2 regions of the Gorillibacterium terrae genome follow, and region 1 is predicted to be linked to the other one. Evidence: riboswitches for the same ligand, from Rfam matches in the RefSeq annotation. Region 1 holds a riboswitch; the other holds the start of a gene.
The links. A riboswitch is a leader RNA that binds a small molecule or an ion and turns the genes downstream of it on or off. The one in region 1 is predicted to bind S-adenosylmethionine.
Positions count from the first base shown of each region.

Region 2: linked by a shared signal. The riboswitch ahead of metA (homoserine O-acetyltransferase MetA) and the one ahead of ACSEXS_RS17510 (methionine ABC transporter ATP-binding protein) in region 1 are both predicted to bind S-adenosylmethionine.

Region 1 is NZ_JBPPGI010000005.1:122,127-129,958, reverse strand. Features, by position in the region: gene ACSEXS_RS17530 (SpoIIE family protein phosphatase) at 1-927, opposite strand, end outside; gene recQ (DNA helicase RecQ) at 1,069-2,859, opposite strand; gene ACSEXS_RS17520 (cold-shock protein) at 3,011-3,214, opposite strand; gene ACSEXS_RS17515 (YflT domain-containing protein) at 3,370-3,693, opposite strand; SAM riboswitch class I at 4,028-4,144, shown strand; gene ACSEXS_RS17510 (methionine ABC transporter ATP-binding protein) at 4,395-5,408, shown strand; gene ACSEXS_RS17505 (methionine ABC transporter permease) at 5,495-6,139, shown strand; gene ACSEXS_RS17500 (MetQ/NlpA family ABC transporter substrate-binding protein) at 6,198-6,986, shown strand; gene ACSEXS_RS17495 (hypothetical protein) at 7,335-7,517, shown strand; gene udk (uridine kinase) at 7,713-7,832, shown strand, end outside.
Region 2 is NZ_JBPPGI010000001.1:802,011-809,842, reverse strand. Features, by position in the region: gene ytxC (sporulation protein YtxC) at 1-521, opposite strand, end outside; gene mqnC (cyclic dehypoxanthinyl futalosine synthase) at 630-1,769, opposite strand; gene ACSEXS_RS03350 (PLP-dependent transferase) at 1,895-3,070, opposite strand; gene ACSEXS_RS03345 (PLP-dependent transferase) at 3,073-4,242, opposite strand; gene metA (homoserine O-acetyltransferase MetA) at 4,263-5,174, opposite strand; SAM riboswitch class I at 5,260-5,386, opposite strand; gene ACSEXS_RS03335 (HAD family hydrolase) at 5,506-6,195, opposite strand; gene corA (magnesium/cobalt transporter CorA) at 6,635-7,570, shown strand; gene ACSEXS_RS03325 (PD-(D/E)XK nuclease family transposase) at 7,661-7,832, opposite strand, start outside.

The DNA.
Region 1 (7,832 bases):
GAGGCGGGACTTGCTGATCTCGATCTGGTCGAAGAACCCGACCGCACAGGAGCCGCCGGCCAGCTGAATGGCCTCTCCCTCTTTGGTGAGGAGCAGGCCCGGCGGATGTCCGGCATTGACGTATTCGATCAGCTTGCGCCGGGTGTCGATCACGAGGTAGATCGCGGTGAAATAGTAATGGATAAAATGCTCCCTGCTGTAGAGCTGGGTCATGTAGCGGTTCAACTCGCCGATCACCAGCTCCGGGTCCACGAGCCGGGTGATCGTGTCTTTGAGCACCGAGGAGATAAACATGCAGACCAGCGACGAGGAGATGCCGTGGCCCATCATATCGAGCAGGATCACCCCATACCGGTCGTCGTCGATCGGATACCAGGAATACATATCCCCGGCCAGCTCGAACGAGGGGTAATAATTGGCACTCACCCGGATGCTGTCATTGTCGATGGGAACGCCGAGCACGCTTCGCTGCACCTGCTTGGCGAGGTCCAGCTCGTTGCGGATCTTCCGGTCCCGCTCGATGTGCCAATCCATTTCCTTCTTCAGGCGAAGCGCCGACCGGATGCGGGCCATCAGCTCGACCTTGTTGATCGGCTTCATGACATAATCCATCGCGCCCGCGTCGAGCGCCTCGGCCAGCTTATTGGAATCCCCGAGCGCCGTGACGATGATAATCGGGATATCCTTCAGCCGCTCTTCCCGCAAAATCCGGCGACACGCCTCCAGCCCGTCGATCTCGGGCATCATCATGTCCATGAGGATCAGGTCGACCGCCGTTTCCGGAGGCTCGCCCGTCTCCACGCCGAGATGCTTATACAATTCCCGTGCCGAGCTTACCGTCAACGTGTCCCGGTACCCTTCGCTCTTCAGGATTTTATCGATAATAATCAAGTTGACCGGATTGTCGTCCACGATCAGGATTCTCAAGCGGAGCCCCCCTTTAGCTGTCCAACCGGCACCTTGCGGATCGTGCCGTTCCTACCATTCTATCGCAAGGGAATACCCAAGTCCAATTCCCACTATGTTCCAGAAAATCCTTATATGCTCGCTCCGGCCGTGTTCGTCCGCTCATTCGCTCCGGTCCCGTTCCGCCAGGTATTCCTGGATTTTTTCGAGGAACAGCACGCCGTAGCGGAGGAATTTCGCCTCCCCGACTCCCTTCACCGACAGCATGGCGCTGCGGTCGGTCGGCAGCAGCACGCTCATCTCGCGCAGCGTGCTGTCCGGGAACACCACATAAGGCGGCACGTGATCGCGCTCGGAGATCTCCTTGCGCAGCTGGCGAAGCTCCTCGAACAGTCCCGCGTCGCCCGCTTCTTGACGGCGGACGGCGATGCGCTTCTTCTGCATGACCGGCTCTTCGCCGCGGAGCACGCGCGCCGCCTTTGGAGACAGCCTCAGCACCGGAAACTTCCCTTCGGTCAGGGTCAGGTACCCTTCGGCGCTCAGCGTGTGGATGAGATCCGTGATCTCCTTTTCCGAATAGCCGCTCATGATGCCGTACGTGGGCAGCTCCGTGAAGCGGAACTGGCGCACCTTCTGGTTCTTCGAGCCCTTCAGCACCTGGCTGACGAGCGCGGCGCCGAAGCGCTCCTTCATCCGGTAGATGCAGGAGAAGATCATCTGCGCCTCGCGGGTGAGGTCGGCGACCTCCACCTCGTCGCTGCAGTTGCCGCAATTGCCGCATTCCTCCGGCGCTTCCTCGCCGAAATAGTGCAGGATATACTGCCGCAGGCAGCGGGTCGTGTGGCAGTAATCCACCATTCCCTGCAGCTTGCGGTATTCATTCAGCCGCCGCTCCGGGTCGCCGATGCCCTCCTCGATCAGGAATTTCTGGATGATCGTATCCTGGGGGCTGAACAGCAGCACGCACTCGCCCGGCTCGCCGTCCCGGCCGGCACGGCCGGCCTCCTGGTAATAGGCCTCCATGTTTTTCGGCATATTATAATGAACGACATAGCGCACGTTGGACTTGTCGATGCCCATTCCGAAGGCGTTGCTCGCAACCATCACGCGGATGTCGTCATACAGGAAGCGCTCCTGGGCCTCCTTGCGGGCGCCGTCGGACAGGCCGGCATGATACTTGCCGGCGTTGATTCCCTTTTTGACCAGGAGCTCGCAGAGCGAGTCAACCTCCTTGCGGGTAGCGGCATAGATGATCCCGGCTTGGTCCGCCCGCTCCCGGATGAACTGCAGCAGGTAGTCCTGCTTGTTCTCGCCCTTGACCACCGAGAACTTCAGATTGGAGCGGTCAAATCCGGTCAGGTAGACCTGATCCCGGGGAATGTCCAGGTGATTCAGAATATCCGTCGTGACTTCCGGCGTGGCCGTGGCCGTAAAGGCCGTGACCCGGGGCCGTTCGGGCAGTTCGGCGATGAGCTCTGCGATCCGCCGGTAGCTCGGACGGAAGTCGTGTCCCCACTGGGAAATGCAGTGGGCCTCGTCGATGGCGATCATGGCGATCGGCAGCGACCGCAGCAGCTCGCGAAAGCTTTCCAGCTCCAGCCGCTCCGGCGCGATATAGATCAGCTTGTACTGGCCGAGGGCGGCGCCGCGCAGGCGGCGGCCCACCTCCGAGCCGGTAATCGAGCTGTTGATAAATGTCGCGGAAATGCCCATCTGGGTGAGCGAATCGATCTGGTCCTTCATCAGCGAAATCAGCGGCGAGACCACCAGGCTGACGCCCGGAAGCAGCAAGGCCGGGATTTGGTAGCAGATCGACTTGCCCCCGCCGGTCGGCATGATGCCGAGCACATCGTTCCCCGACAGGATGGATCGGATAATCCGGTCCTGGCCCGGCCGGAACTCGGTATATCCGTAATAGCGTTCAAGCAATTGCTTGGCCTTTTGCACGTTCATCAAGCCCTCTCTGCCTTATATCCTCTCTACCATACCGCATATCGGCGGGATAGAAAAGGCGTACGGCCGCTGCCCGACAACGGAAAAAAGAACCGCCCCGCAGGGCAGTTCTCATGGGAGTACGGCCGCTTGCAGCAGCTCGGGTCTTCGCTTACAGCTTGTAGACCGATTCCGCCTGCGGACCGCGCGCTCCCTGGACGACGTTGAATTCCACGCGCTGGCCTTCGTCCAGCGATTTGTACCCATCCTGCTGAATCGCCGAGAAATGAACGAACACATCGCCTCCGCCTTCCTCCAGCGTGATGAATCCGTAGCCTTTCTCCGCGTTGAACCATTTGACCGTTCCCGTTTGCATAGTAAGTAGTCCCTCCATTGTCGAATATGTATATGTATCTCTTCCGCCGCACCTTGGGTGCCCTCATGAGGACAGGGCAGCCGAAGAGTTCATAACCTATAGCAATTAATGCGCCGGACGTTCGACGGTTCCCGGCTCTCTTTCGCGCGACGGCCCTATCGGCTCGCCACCACGACGATTTTGCCCATGTCCAGCTCATTTTCCAGATCGGCCGCTTCCGCTTCGCCGACGCCCAGACTTTCCAGCTTCGATCGGAGCTGATCGCCCTTGGAGCGGAACAGATTGGCGAGGGCGTTCATAAAGCCCTCTTCCTTCACGCCAGGCTCGTTCGCGCCGGTCTGGTAGGCGACAAAATCGGTCCCTTCCCCGTCATGGGTTAAGACATAAACGTGATCTCGGCCATACCCTGCCGTGCTGAAGGCCTGAACGGCTTCCCGGGCTTCCTCGAGCGTTGCCGCCACTTTCACTTCCGTTGCCATTGCGAATCTCCTCCTTAGCCAGTGAGTGGGTAAATCCTTGCCGGAAGAAAAGCACGAGGTAACCTTACCCGGGAAGCAAAGGGTTGAAACAGAGAATGCCTCAATCTGCAACTATCTTAGCGTCCTCCGCTTTAATCCGGTTACCCCGCATGAGCCCGCTCCTTTAATCCCATCAAAAGTACACCCGGAAAACGAACCGACTGGGCCCGCCCGAGCAGTGGAATATGTACTGGAAAGATCACACCCGTTGACAGATTCGCGGGGTGTGTTATATACTCCTAGCTATAGCTTATTCGGTTCACCGAAAGAGTTACTAACTGAATAGCAATGGTACTTCTTATTAAGAGTGGCGGAGGGAAAGGCCCGACGATGCCACGGCAACCGTCTCGTCCGGTTCGGACGGGAAAATTGGTGCCAATTCCTGCGGAGCATTCGCTCCGGCCAATGAGAAGGGACCCGAGAGAGCAATCATCCAAGGCCCTTTTTTCATAGGAAAAAGGGGCCTTTTTGCATCCTGATCCGGCAAACCCCGTTTGGCAAAACTCTGGCGGAACCGGGCTAAAAGGCTCAGAACCGGGACCCAGCCGGCAAAGCTCAGGCCAACAAAACCCGGCCTTGCAAGGCCCGAGGAATTCTCGCAGGTTTAATTCCGTCCATTTCGATGCGATTACCAAGTTTTATCAAGAAAGGACGTCTCCGCTTTGATCCGTCTCGAGCACGTTTCCAAGCAGTTCACGGTCAAGGGCGCCGCGGTGCCCGCGCTGACCGATATCAACCTCGCCGTGGAGCCGGGGGAAATCTTCGGCATCATCGGCCATTCCGGCGCGGGCAAGAGCACGCTGATCCGCTGTATCAACCTCCTGGAGCGGCCGACCGAAGGCCGCGTCCTCGTCGGCGGCACCGATCTCACCTCCCTGCCCGAGCGCGAGCTGCAGGCCAGCCGCCGGAAGATCGGCATGATCTTCCAGCACTTCAACCTGCTGTCCTCCGCCACGGTAGCGGACAACATCGCTTTCCCGCTCCGCCTGGCGAAGCGGCCGAAGGAGGAGATCGACCGCCGCGTTAGCGAGCTGGTCCAACTGGTCGGGCTGGAGGAGCAGCGGAACAAGTACCCCGCCCAGCTCTCCGGCGGCCAGAAGCAGCGCGTCGGCATTGCCCGAGCGCTCGCGGCCGATCCGCAGGTGCTGCTTTGCGACGAGGCCACCTCGGCGCTCGACCCGCAGACGACCGCCTCGATCCTCGCGCTGCTCAAGGACATCAACCGGCGGTTCGGGCTGACCATCGTGCTCATCACGCACGAGATGCACGTCATCCGCCAGGTATGCGACCGGCTCGCCGTGATTCAGGCCGGCCGGATCGTGGAGAGCGGGCCGGTGCTGGATGTGTTCCTGCGACCGCAGCATCCGACGACGCGCGAGTTCATCGAGCAGGTCGAAGAGTCGGCGGAGCTAAGGGATACCCTTGAACGCGAGAAAGCGGCGGGCAAACGCAACATCATCCGGCTGACCTTCGTCGGCGAGAAGACCTACGAACCGGTGCTCTTCGAGACGATGCGCGAGACCGGCACCTCCTTCGCCATCCTGCAGGGCACCATCTCCCGCATGAAGGATACCCCTTACGGTCAGCTTGTCGTCAACCTGGACGGCACGCCCGCCCAGATTAAGGAGACCGCCCGGCTGCTGCAGAGCCGCGGAGTGGAGGTGGAGACGCTGTGAACGGAGAGTTAGGGTTTCCATCCGCCTATGCTGCCGTCGCCGCCCTCGCGGCAAACGGCGGCAAGCTCCAAGAGTGGTATGCCGCGATCGACTGGTCCCAGATCGGCGGGGGCGTCATCTCCACCCTGCTGATGCTCGGCATCTCGGTCCTGTTCACCGCGGTGATCGGACTCCCGCTCGGCATCCTGCTGTTCCTGACCGCGCCCGGCCAGCTGTTGCAGAACCGCCCGCTCTACGCGGTGCTGTCCTTTGTCGTCAACATCCTGCGCTCGGTCCCGTTCATCATCCTGATGATCGTCGCCTTCCCGCTCACCAAGCTGCTCGTCGGCACCACGATCGACGTGCCGGGGGCGATTCCGCCGCTCGTCATCGCCGCCGCCCCATTCTTCGCCCGCCTCGTGGAGACGACGCTGCGCGAGGTCGACCGCGGCGTGATCGAAGCGTCGCAGGCGATGGGCGCGAGCCGCCTGCAGATCATCCTGCGGGTGCTGCTGCCGGAATCCCGCCCCGGCCTGATCGCCGCCGTGACCATCACCGCCGTCAACCTGGTTTCCTACACGGCGATGGCCGGCGCCGTCGGCGCAGGCGGGCTCGGCGACCTGGCGATCCGCTTCGGATATTACGGCTTCCAGCCCGGCGTCCTGATCGTCACGGTCCTTATCCTCATCATCCTGGTCCAGCTGCTGCAAACGGCCGGGGACCGGCTCGTCCGGCGGTATATCCGCAAGTGAGCCTGACCACCCGGCCGACCAGATAAATCAGTTCATCACATTCATTGGAGGGGTTTCTATGAAAAAATGGTTGACCGTCGCCGCATCGCTCGTTCTCGCCGTAAGCCTCGGCGCTTGCGGGAAATCGGAGGATACGCTCAAGGTCGGAGCGACCGCCGTCCCGCATGCCGAGATTCTGGAGCACCTGAAGCCGATTCTCGCCAAGGAAGGCGTCAAGCTGGAGGTGAAGGTCTTCAACGATTACGTGCTGCCGAACACCCAAGTCGCCGAAAAGCAGCTCGACGCGAACTTCTTCCAGCACATCCCTTACCTGGAGCAGCAGAACAAGGAGCGCGGGCTCAAGCTGGTGGAAGTCACCGGTGTGCACATCGAACCGATCGGCCTCTATTCCCGCAAGGTAACCAAGCTCGATGAGCTGAAGGACGGAGCGACCATCGCCGTACCGAACGATCCCAGCAACTTCAGCCGCGCCCTGCTGCTTATCGCCAAGGCCGGCCTGATCCAACTGAAGGACGGCGTCGGCTACTCGGCGACCGAGAAGGACATCACCCAGAATGCCAAGAACCTCACCTTTAAACCGCTGGACGCTGCGATGATCCCGCGCAGCCTGGACGAAGTCGACGCCGCCGTCATCAACACCAACTATGCGCTCGCAGCCAATCTGTCGCCGACCAAGGACGCCCTCGTCCTGGAGGACAAAGACTCGCCCTATGTGAACATTCTCGTCTCCCGCGAAGACAACAAGGACTCGGAGGCCCTCCAGAAGCTCGCCAAGGCGCTGAACTCCGACGAGGTGAAGAAGTTCATCCAAGAGAAGTACGGCGAAGCCATCGTGCCCGCGTTCTGATTCGGCAGCTTGCGCGGTCGGACCGGTTCTGCGGCCGCCGCCCGGAATGTCCCTCACCGTTCAACCCGTCTCGATCCGCAGCCGAAGCTGCAAGCCGCATTGGCAGTACGGTCGCCGGCTTATCGCAGACTTCCTTAAGCCGCCCGTGTCCCGCTGGACCGGGCGGTTTCTCATTTGAGACTATTTTCTTAATTTTCGCACAAATCACCCAACGCCAGGGGCAAATATGATACAATGAGGCAACGGTTTGAAAGGGCCGGATTCGGGTAATGATTTCTAAGCGCGCGTCAGCATGTATATCTTAGAGATACAGGCACCAATTCTGCGATTCATGGGGAGGAAACCGTTGTGGCCAAAAAAACCGATGAAGTCAAGCAAAGCCTGATTGAACTTGCCCGCATCTACCAGCCGAAGGACGCCCGGCAATTCGTGAACGATTTTGTCCGCAAATACCGGATTACCAAGGGATACGAGGATGAACTCACCCAGCTCGTCAAAACGGAGATGAGCAAAATCAAGGTTCCCGTCTGATCCGGAGGCCGCATCCATACCCCCCGGTACATACACCCGAGTGACAACGCCAACCCACAAACCCCGGAATCCGCTCCGGGGTTTTTCATTTGTCCATTTTTCGACAGAGCTCTGAGAATCGTTTCCTTGTATTGTCCGGCTTCCTCCGGCTATGTTACAATTTGAGACATGCATGCACAGATTAGGAGGATTTACGTGCTTATTATCGGGATTGCCGGGGGAACCGGCTCGGGAAAATCCACGGTGGCCCGCGCCATCACCCAGCAGTTGGGGCCGCACAATGTGGCATTGATCTCCCAAGACAATTACTACGCG
Region 2 (7,832 bases), on a different contig from region 1:
TCATCCACGGCGTAATCGGCCGTTTCCTTCAATTCCTTGCGGTACCCGGCCAAGCGGAATTCCATCACGCCTTCGACGTTGACGATCCCATGCGTCTGCAGGCAGTCCTCGATCGCGTCGGCCAATTCCTTGAACAGACGAATCGCCTGCGTTTTCCTGCGGGCCGGCTCCTCCCCCGATTCGCCCGGCAAACGGCAGTACGCCAGGAGCTTCTCGAGATCGGACTCGGTCTTGTACCGGTATTCGCGGGCAAAAATTTGCTTCAGAAGCGCGTCCTCTTCGTCTTCCAAGATGAACCGGGCGACGGCGCGGGCGAGCTCGCGCCGGACCCGCTTGCGCTCCGCCGCGCTCCATTTGTCTTCCCCGATGCGGGAGCAGCGAAACAGGCGGTGGCCGGCATAGGCCTCCATATCGAGCGAGACGAGAAAGGACAGCGTCCCGATCTGCTGAACAAGCTTTTCCCGAAGCTTACCGGCTCTCGCGTCCGGGCCCTTCATGAGCGCGATCCTGAACTGATCCAAGCGTAAGCACCCCCCGGGCCTTATCGGTCTTGCGACACAATAAAGTATATGGCCCGGGGGGTGGCGATATACAACCAAGTATTTGGCAGGAAAACGGCGGTTAGCGGATCAATTTTGCATGATGAAGTCCTTCTCCACCGCCGAATCCTCCTGGAAGGTGCGGAGAATCTCGTAGCGGGTGTTGCGCTGGGCGGGAATCTTGCCCGCCTCGCGAATCAGCGCAAGCGTCGAGCCGATGTTGACCTTGTGCGTAGTTCCGGCGGCGGACACGACATTCTCCTCGATCATGGTGCTGCCGAAGTCGTTGCAGCCGTAGGAGAGCGTGAGCTTGCCGATCTCCGGTCCCATCGTTACCCAAGAGGCTTGGAAATTCGGGATATTGTCGAGGAAGATGCGGCTGATCGCCAGCGTCTTCAGGTACTCCTCAGGGGTCGCCTTTTCCGTCTTGCTCATGTTGGTGTTGTCCGGCTGGAAGGTCCAGGGGATAAACGCGAGAAACCCGGGTGTCGGATGGCCCGCGCGCTGCGTGCGGTCTTGGGCGTCGCGGATGCGCTCCATATGCAGGACCCGCTCCTCCAGCGATTCTCCGAAGCCGATCACCATCGTTCCCGTCGTGCTCATCCCGACGGAGTGGGCGGTCTCCATCACCCGCATCCAGTCGGTCCACGAGCCCTTCTTCCGGCTGATCTTGCTGCGGGTCCGGTCGTCGAGAATCTCCGCTCCGCCTCCCGGCAGCGAATCCAGTCCGGCGGCATGCAGGTCGCGGACGACCTGCACAAGCGTCAGCCCGTCCGATACCTCCTGCATCTTCAGGATTTCCGCCGGGGAGAACGAGTGCATGGTGATACCGGGGAACCGTTCCTTAATCGCCTTCAGCAGATCGGTGTAATACCGGAAGGGAAGCTCCGGGTTCGTCCCGCCCTGCATGAGGATTTCGGTTCCGCCAACGTCGAGGGTCTCCTGGATTTTGCGGAAAATGGTCTCGTCGGGAAGCACGTAGCCCTCCGGAGAACCGGGCGGGCGGTAGAAGGCGCAAAACCGGCAATAGGTATCGCAAATATTGGTATAGTTGATGTTTCGGCCAATGACGAAGGTCGCCACCGGATCGGGATGCCATTTTTGCATGATTCGGTTGGCCGTGTGGCCCAGCTTCTCGATTTCGTCCGACTCAAACAGGGTGATTCCGTCCTCGACGGTCAATCGTTCCCCGAGTAAAGCCCGGGCTAAAATGTGATCCACTTTCTTCATCTCGCGTCTGTCCCCTCTCCCGAAAGCTTGTCGGAAATGTGTCCAACCCTACGTTTCTATGGTAGCACATCCCAGGTCCGGGCGTCGAACGGGACGACTTAACGGAGAAGGCGAACCGATTCGGGTTAGCGGGCCAGGGCCTGCTCCAAGTCGGCAATCAGGTCGTCCGCATCCTCGAGCCCCACGGAGAAGCGCAGGAGTCCGTCGCCGATCCCGCGGGCATGGCGGACTTCCTGCGGCATGGACGCATGCGACATGAGCGCCGGATACGACAGGATGCTTTCCACGGCGCCGAGGCTGACGGCCACGAGCGGCAGACGAACCTTGTCCATCAACCGCCGTGCGGCTTCGCCGCTGCCGGTGTCAAAGGAGACGACCGCCCCGTAGCCGCTGGACTGGCGTTCGTGGATTTCGCGTCCCGGATGGTCCGCAAGCCCGGGATAATAGACCCGCGCGATATCGGGGCGCTCCGCCAGCCAGGCGGCCAGCTTGCGCGCGCTGCGCTCGGAGTGCTCCATCCGCGCCTGAAGCGTCTTCATCCCGCGCATGAGCAGCCAGGAATCCTGCACGCCGAGCACCGAGCCGAGGCTGTTCTGCAGCATTTTCAGCCGGACCGCGATGTTCTCGTCCGCCGCCACGGCGAGTCCGGCGAGCAGGTCGCTGTGGCCGCCGAGGAACTTGGTTGCGCTGTGCAGCACGACATCCACTCCCTGCTCGATCGGGCGCTGATGGTAAGGGGTCATGAAGGTGTTGTCGAGCAGAGTGAGCAGGCCGCACTCCTTGGCCCAGGCGGCGACCGCCGCCACATCGGTAATCTTCAGCGTCGGGTTGGAGGGCGTCTCCATATAGACCGCCTTGGTATTGTCCTTCAAGGCCGCCCTCACGGCGTCCAGATCGGTCATGTCGACGAAGGTCGTCTCAATCCCGAGCCGGCTGGCGACGACGGTGAGAAACCGGTACGTACCGCCGTAGACGTCTTCGGTGCAGATCAGGTGATCGCCCGCGGACAGCAGCAGGAAGGCGGTGGAAATCGCCGCCATCCCGGAGGCGAAGGCGAAGCCGCGCACGCCGCCCTCCAGCCCGGCGATATAATCCTCCAGCGCTTGGCGGGTCGGATTGCCGGAGCGGGTATAGTCGTACTGCGGCGGCGCGTCGATCGAGGCGTGATGGAAGGTCGAGGCCTGATACAGCGGGACGCTGGAGGCGCCGGTTGCTTGGTCGACCTCGGCTCCGAAATGGATCAGACGGGTGGCGAATTGATCCCCGGTCTTCGAGGTGCGGCGTTCTTCGGAATGGCTCATGGTCAGCGGTCCCCTTTCGCGTGCAATTCGGCTTCCGCCGCGGCGAGCGCCTGGCCGAGGTCGGCGATCAGGTCGTCGGCGTGCTCGATGCCGACCGAGAAGCGCAGCAGCCGGTCATCGACGCCGACCCGCCTGCGTATGTCCTCGGGAATGTCGGCATGCGTCTGCACGGCCGGATACGTCATCAGCGATTCGACGCCGCCCAGGCTCTCGGCGAAGGCGATCAGCTTGATGTGGCGCAGGATCGGCTCGACGAGACCGGCCTCCTTCACCTTGAAGGAGAAGATGCCGGTGTTGCCCGAAGCCTGACGCCGCTGGATCTCGTAACCGGGGTGGTCGGGCAGGCCGGGATGGAACACCTCGGCGATCAGCGGATGCGCCTGCAGGTACCGGGCGACGGTAAGCGCATTCGCCTCATGGCGCTCCATCCGGAGCGCGAGCGTCTTCATGCCGCGGATGAGCAGCCACGAATCCTGCGGGCCGAGGACCGCCCCGTACGAATTGTGCAGGAAGCCCATCCGCTCGGACAGCTCCTTGCCCTTGGTCACGATCAGCCCGGCGAGCACATCGTTGTGCCCGCCGAGGTATTTCGTGGCGCTGTGGACGACGACATCCGCTCCCAGCGTAAGCGGACGCTGGAAGAAGGGGGTGAGCAGGGTGTTGTCGACGATGGTGAGGAGCCCGTGCCGCTTCGCCCAGGCGCTCACCTCGGTCAAATCGGTGACCATCATCAGCGGATTGGTCGGCGTCTCGATCAGCACCGCCTTGGTCGCGGAACATCGGTGCTCTTCAAGCGCGGCCAAATCGTTCGTATCGACGTAGCTCGCGTTGACGCCGAACCGGGTCATGATCTGCTCCAGCAGGCGGAAGGTGCCGCCGTACAGATCGAGCGACACGAGCAGATGGTCGCCCTGCTGAAACAGCGCGAACACCGTCGTGAGCGCCGCCATGCCGGAGCTCGTGGCGAAGCCGGCGTCGCCGCTTTCGAGCTCGGCCGCCGCTTGCTCCAGCACGGTGCGGGTCGGGCTTTTGGTGCGCGAATAATCGAACCCGGTGCTTTGTCCGAGCGCCGGATGCCGGAACGCGGTGGAATGGTAGATCGGGAAATTGACGGCTCCCGTGCCGGGTTCGCTGATCGAACCAATCTGGGCGAGGCGGCTTTCGATTTTCATGGGCGGATTCCTCTCCTGTCTTATATGCTCCAGTCGAACGGCGTTTCCTGATAGACATAATAATTCAACCAATTGGAGAACAGCAGGTTCGCGTGTCCCCTCCACAGGGTCATCGGTTCGCGTTCGGGATCGTTGCCCGGGTAATAATGGCTCGGAATCCGGACGTCCATGCCCTTGGCGATATCGCGGTCATACTCCCACTTGAGCGTGTATGGGTCGTATTCGGAGTGGCCGGTCACGAAGATCTCGCGCCCGTCCCGCGCGGTTACGAGATAGACCCCCGATTCCTCGGATTCCGACAGGATGGTCAGCTCGGGAGCCTTCTCGATATCCTCGCGGCGGACCTCCGTGTGCCGGGATTGCGGGACATAGAATACGTCATCGAAGCCGCGCAAAAGCTTCACATTGCGGCGGGTGACCGTATGCGGGAAGACGCCGAACATCTTTTCCGGGAGCGGATGCTTGGGTACGCCATAATGGTGGTAGAGGCCGGCCTGAGCGGCCCAACAGATATACAGCGTCGAAGTGACATGATCTCTCGCCCAGCTCATGATCTCTTGAAGCTCCTGCCAGTAATTCACTTCCTCGAAGGGCAGCGTCTCGACCGGCGCGCCGGTGATGATCATTCCATCCCAGAATTGGCCGCGGATGTCCTCGAAGGTTTGGTAAAAGGCGTCGAGGTGCTCGCTCGAGGTATTCTTGGATTGATGCGTCTTCGGATGAAGCAGCACGGCTTCGACTTGCAGCGGCGTGTTGCCGATGAGCCGGAGCAGTTGGGTCTCGGTCGTCTCCTTGTTCGGCATCAGGTTCAGGATGGCGATCTTGAGGGGGCGGATGTCTTGGTGGAATGCTCGGGATTCATCCATGACAAAGATATTTTCCCCGCTTAGAATTTCTTTGGCGGGCAAGTGGTCGGGAACTTTAATCGGCACATCCTTCACTCCTTGTCGTCATGTAAAAATAAAAGGCCTTTCTCGATAGAGAAAGGCCGCTCGTCACCACTGGTTCGCGTGTCCTCTCTCATCTCTCAGATCCGCGCTTCTTCCGCGTTCTGCAAGAATTAGCACCGTGCGCCCCCTTGCGAAAAGGTTTGCCGGTTGCCGGGTGTCATCGGGCTCGTCCCTACACCTACTCTTGATAAGAGCAACAACTTATTCAATTGTTCTGAAAATTAACTTTACTGTAATGGAAAAAGACCCGGGCGTCAAGCAAAACGTGAAGGGTTCTCTGCGGCTGTGCCCGCAGCTTGTCCGGCTTCTTGCTTCACGATCGGCCTGCCTCGGCCGTCTGCAGGAGGCCCTCCAGCTCCAGCAAGGAGAATACCGTAAAGTCGGGCTCCGCCCCCTGCGTCCAAACGCTGCCGGTCCGATTGATCCAGCAGGTCCGAATCCCTTCCCGGCGCGCGCCGAGAACATCGCTGACCGAATCGCCGATATGCAGAATCTCGCTTGGTTGCACTCCGTAGTACCGGATGACTTCTTTAAACATCCGATTGCGGTCGTCGTTCTTGTACGAACGGTGCTCCTCCGACGTAAACAGCTTGATTCCGTAAGCTGCGCAGAAATCGGGGATCATCGCCTCATCGGCGTCGCTCACGATGCACACCTTCCGGGTGTTCATCAGCTTTCCCAGAAACTCCGCCGTCTCTTCATAAAAAGGCGCCGCCCGGTGCTCGCGGAACAGAATATCGACGGCTTCCTCCGCATCAAAGCTTCGTCCGGTCTCGGCGAAGTAGGCTGCAAAGCTGCGTCCGTATACCTCCTGCAAGGAGACGAACGCGCCGGATGTGTGACTCAGGGCCCACTGATCGAAAAAGTGACCCCGCAGCGCCCCTGCGCAAGTCTCCGCCAGGGACGGGGCATAGTCGCCCTGCAGAATCGGCTTCCATACCTGCTCTCGGCGGCTGTCGATATTGACCAGCGTTTGAAACAAATCCAAACTGACGAGCTCCATCTTCGTTCCCGCTCCCCTTGAGTAGTAACCCCTTTCTATAGGCCTGCTCTGATCTTAGCCTACTTTCTCCTCGGATCAAAGCAAAAAATCCGGTCTCTCCGGCAGCTTGCCTCTCCGCTTCGGAAACTTCCGCAAACCTTCACATAATATGCCGATAGGGGTGTCTTGAACAATGGGATTGTCCACGGTATACTAGACAAGTTAGAGCGTACTCCCCCCTTGCTGGCGGGGCTTTTTGTTCGTCTCTGACCGATTTCATCTTCGAAAGGGGTGCAGGCGAATGGACGGAGACCGACCTAGGAGTAGAATGCAACAAATCGAGAAAGCTATGAGCAACAGCCGGTGTCCGCACATGCCGCCATCCTCTCGCCGATGAAGAGCCTGTGTGCCGGCTGTTTCTTCCCGCATGTTCCGTTATGGGAGAAGGAGAGTGACAGCCATGAAAGTGCGCCTGGTGCAAAATGGGGTATTTACGCTGGTCGAGGACGTGGCGAATTGCGTTGCCGCGCCCGAGAGCGGCTTTTATTGGATTGACGCGGAAGTCGAGGACCTGGAGCTGTTGCAGCCCCTGTTCCACCTGCATGATCTCGCGGTGGAGGACTGCATGACGGAGGAGGAACAGCGGCCCAAGCTGGAAATCTACGACGCCCAGTATTTTATCGTCATCAACAGCATTCGCTTCGACGACGAGGAAATCTTCCTCCGGGCCTTGAACGTCTTCCTCGGAAGGCATTATATCATCACCGTCACCAAGCAGAAGATCAACGAGCTGCGCAAGCTGAAGCCGATTCTCTGGGAAGAAGAGGTCAACTCCTCCGACCGCTTCCTGTATCACCTGATCGACCTCGTGGTCGACAATTATTTTCTGGTCGGCGACCGCATCGAAGACCGCATCGAGAATCTGGAGGAGCAGATTCTCATGAACACGAAGAAGACCCACTTGAACGAGATCATCGGGCTGCGAAGCGAGATTCTCTGGCTGAAGCGGGTGCTCGGTCCACAGCGGGATCTGATCGCCTCCCTCAACAAGAAGGAGCTTCGCCTGATCGACAACCAACTGCAGAAGTACTTCGGAGACATCTACGAGAACGCCGTTAAGATCGCCGACACGTTCGATACGTTCCGCGATTTGATGGGAAACTTGCGCGAAGCCTACCAATCGAGCGTCGCCAACCGCGCGAACGAAATCATGCGCGTGTTCACGGCGCTGACCACGATCTTCATGCCGCTAACCTTCATCACCGGCATCTATGGAATGAACTTTGAATTCTTACCCGGCAAGGACATTCCCGGCGGAGAGTACATCGTGCTGGGCGGCATGTTCCTTCTCGGGGCGCTGATGCTCTATTTCTTCCGCAAGAAGGATTGGCTATGAACGAACTGGGCCGATTTCCCGATCCGAATCTTTTTGCCCCGGCAAAAAGATTCGGATTTTTGCTTTTCGGCAGCCAGGGCTTCCGCTCGGTTATCGAAGCGTTTCCAGTTCCTCCGCTGGCAACCCCGTCACTTGGGCAACCATCTCGAGAGCAAGCCCCATTGACAGCATCCTAGCGGCCACTTCCTGAAGTCCTTCTTTCACACATTCTGGGACGCTCATTTCCATTCTTTCTTGACGGAACCGCTCTTCTTCTGCTCGA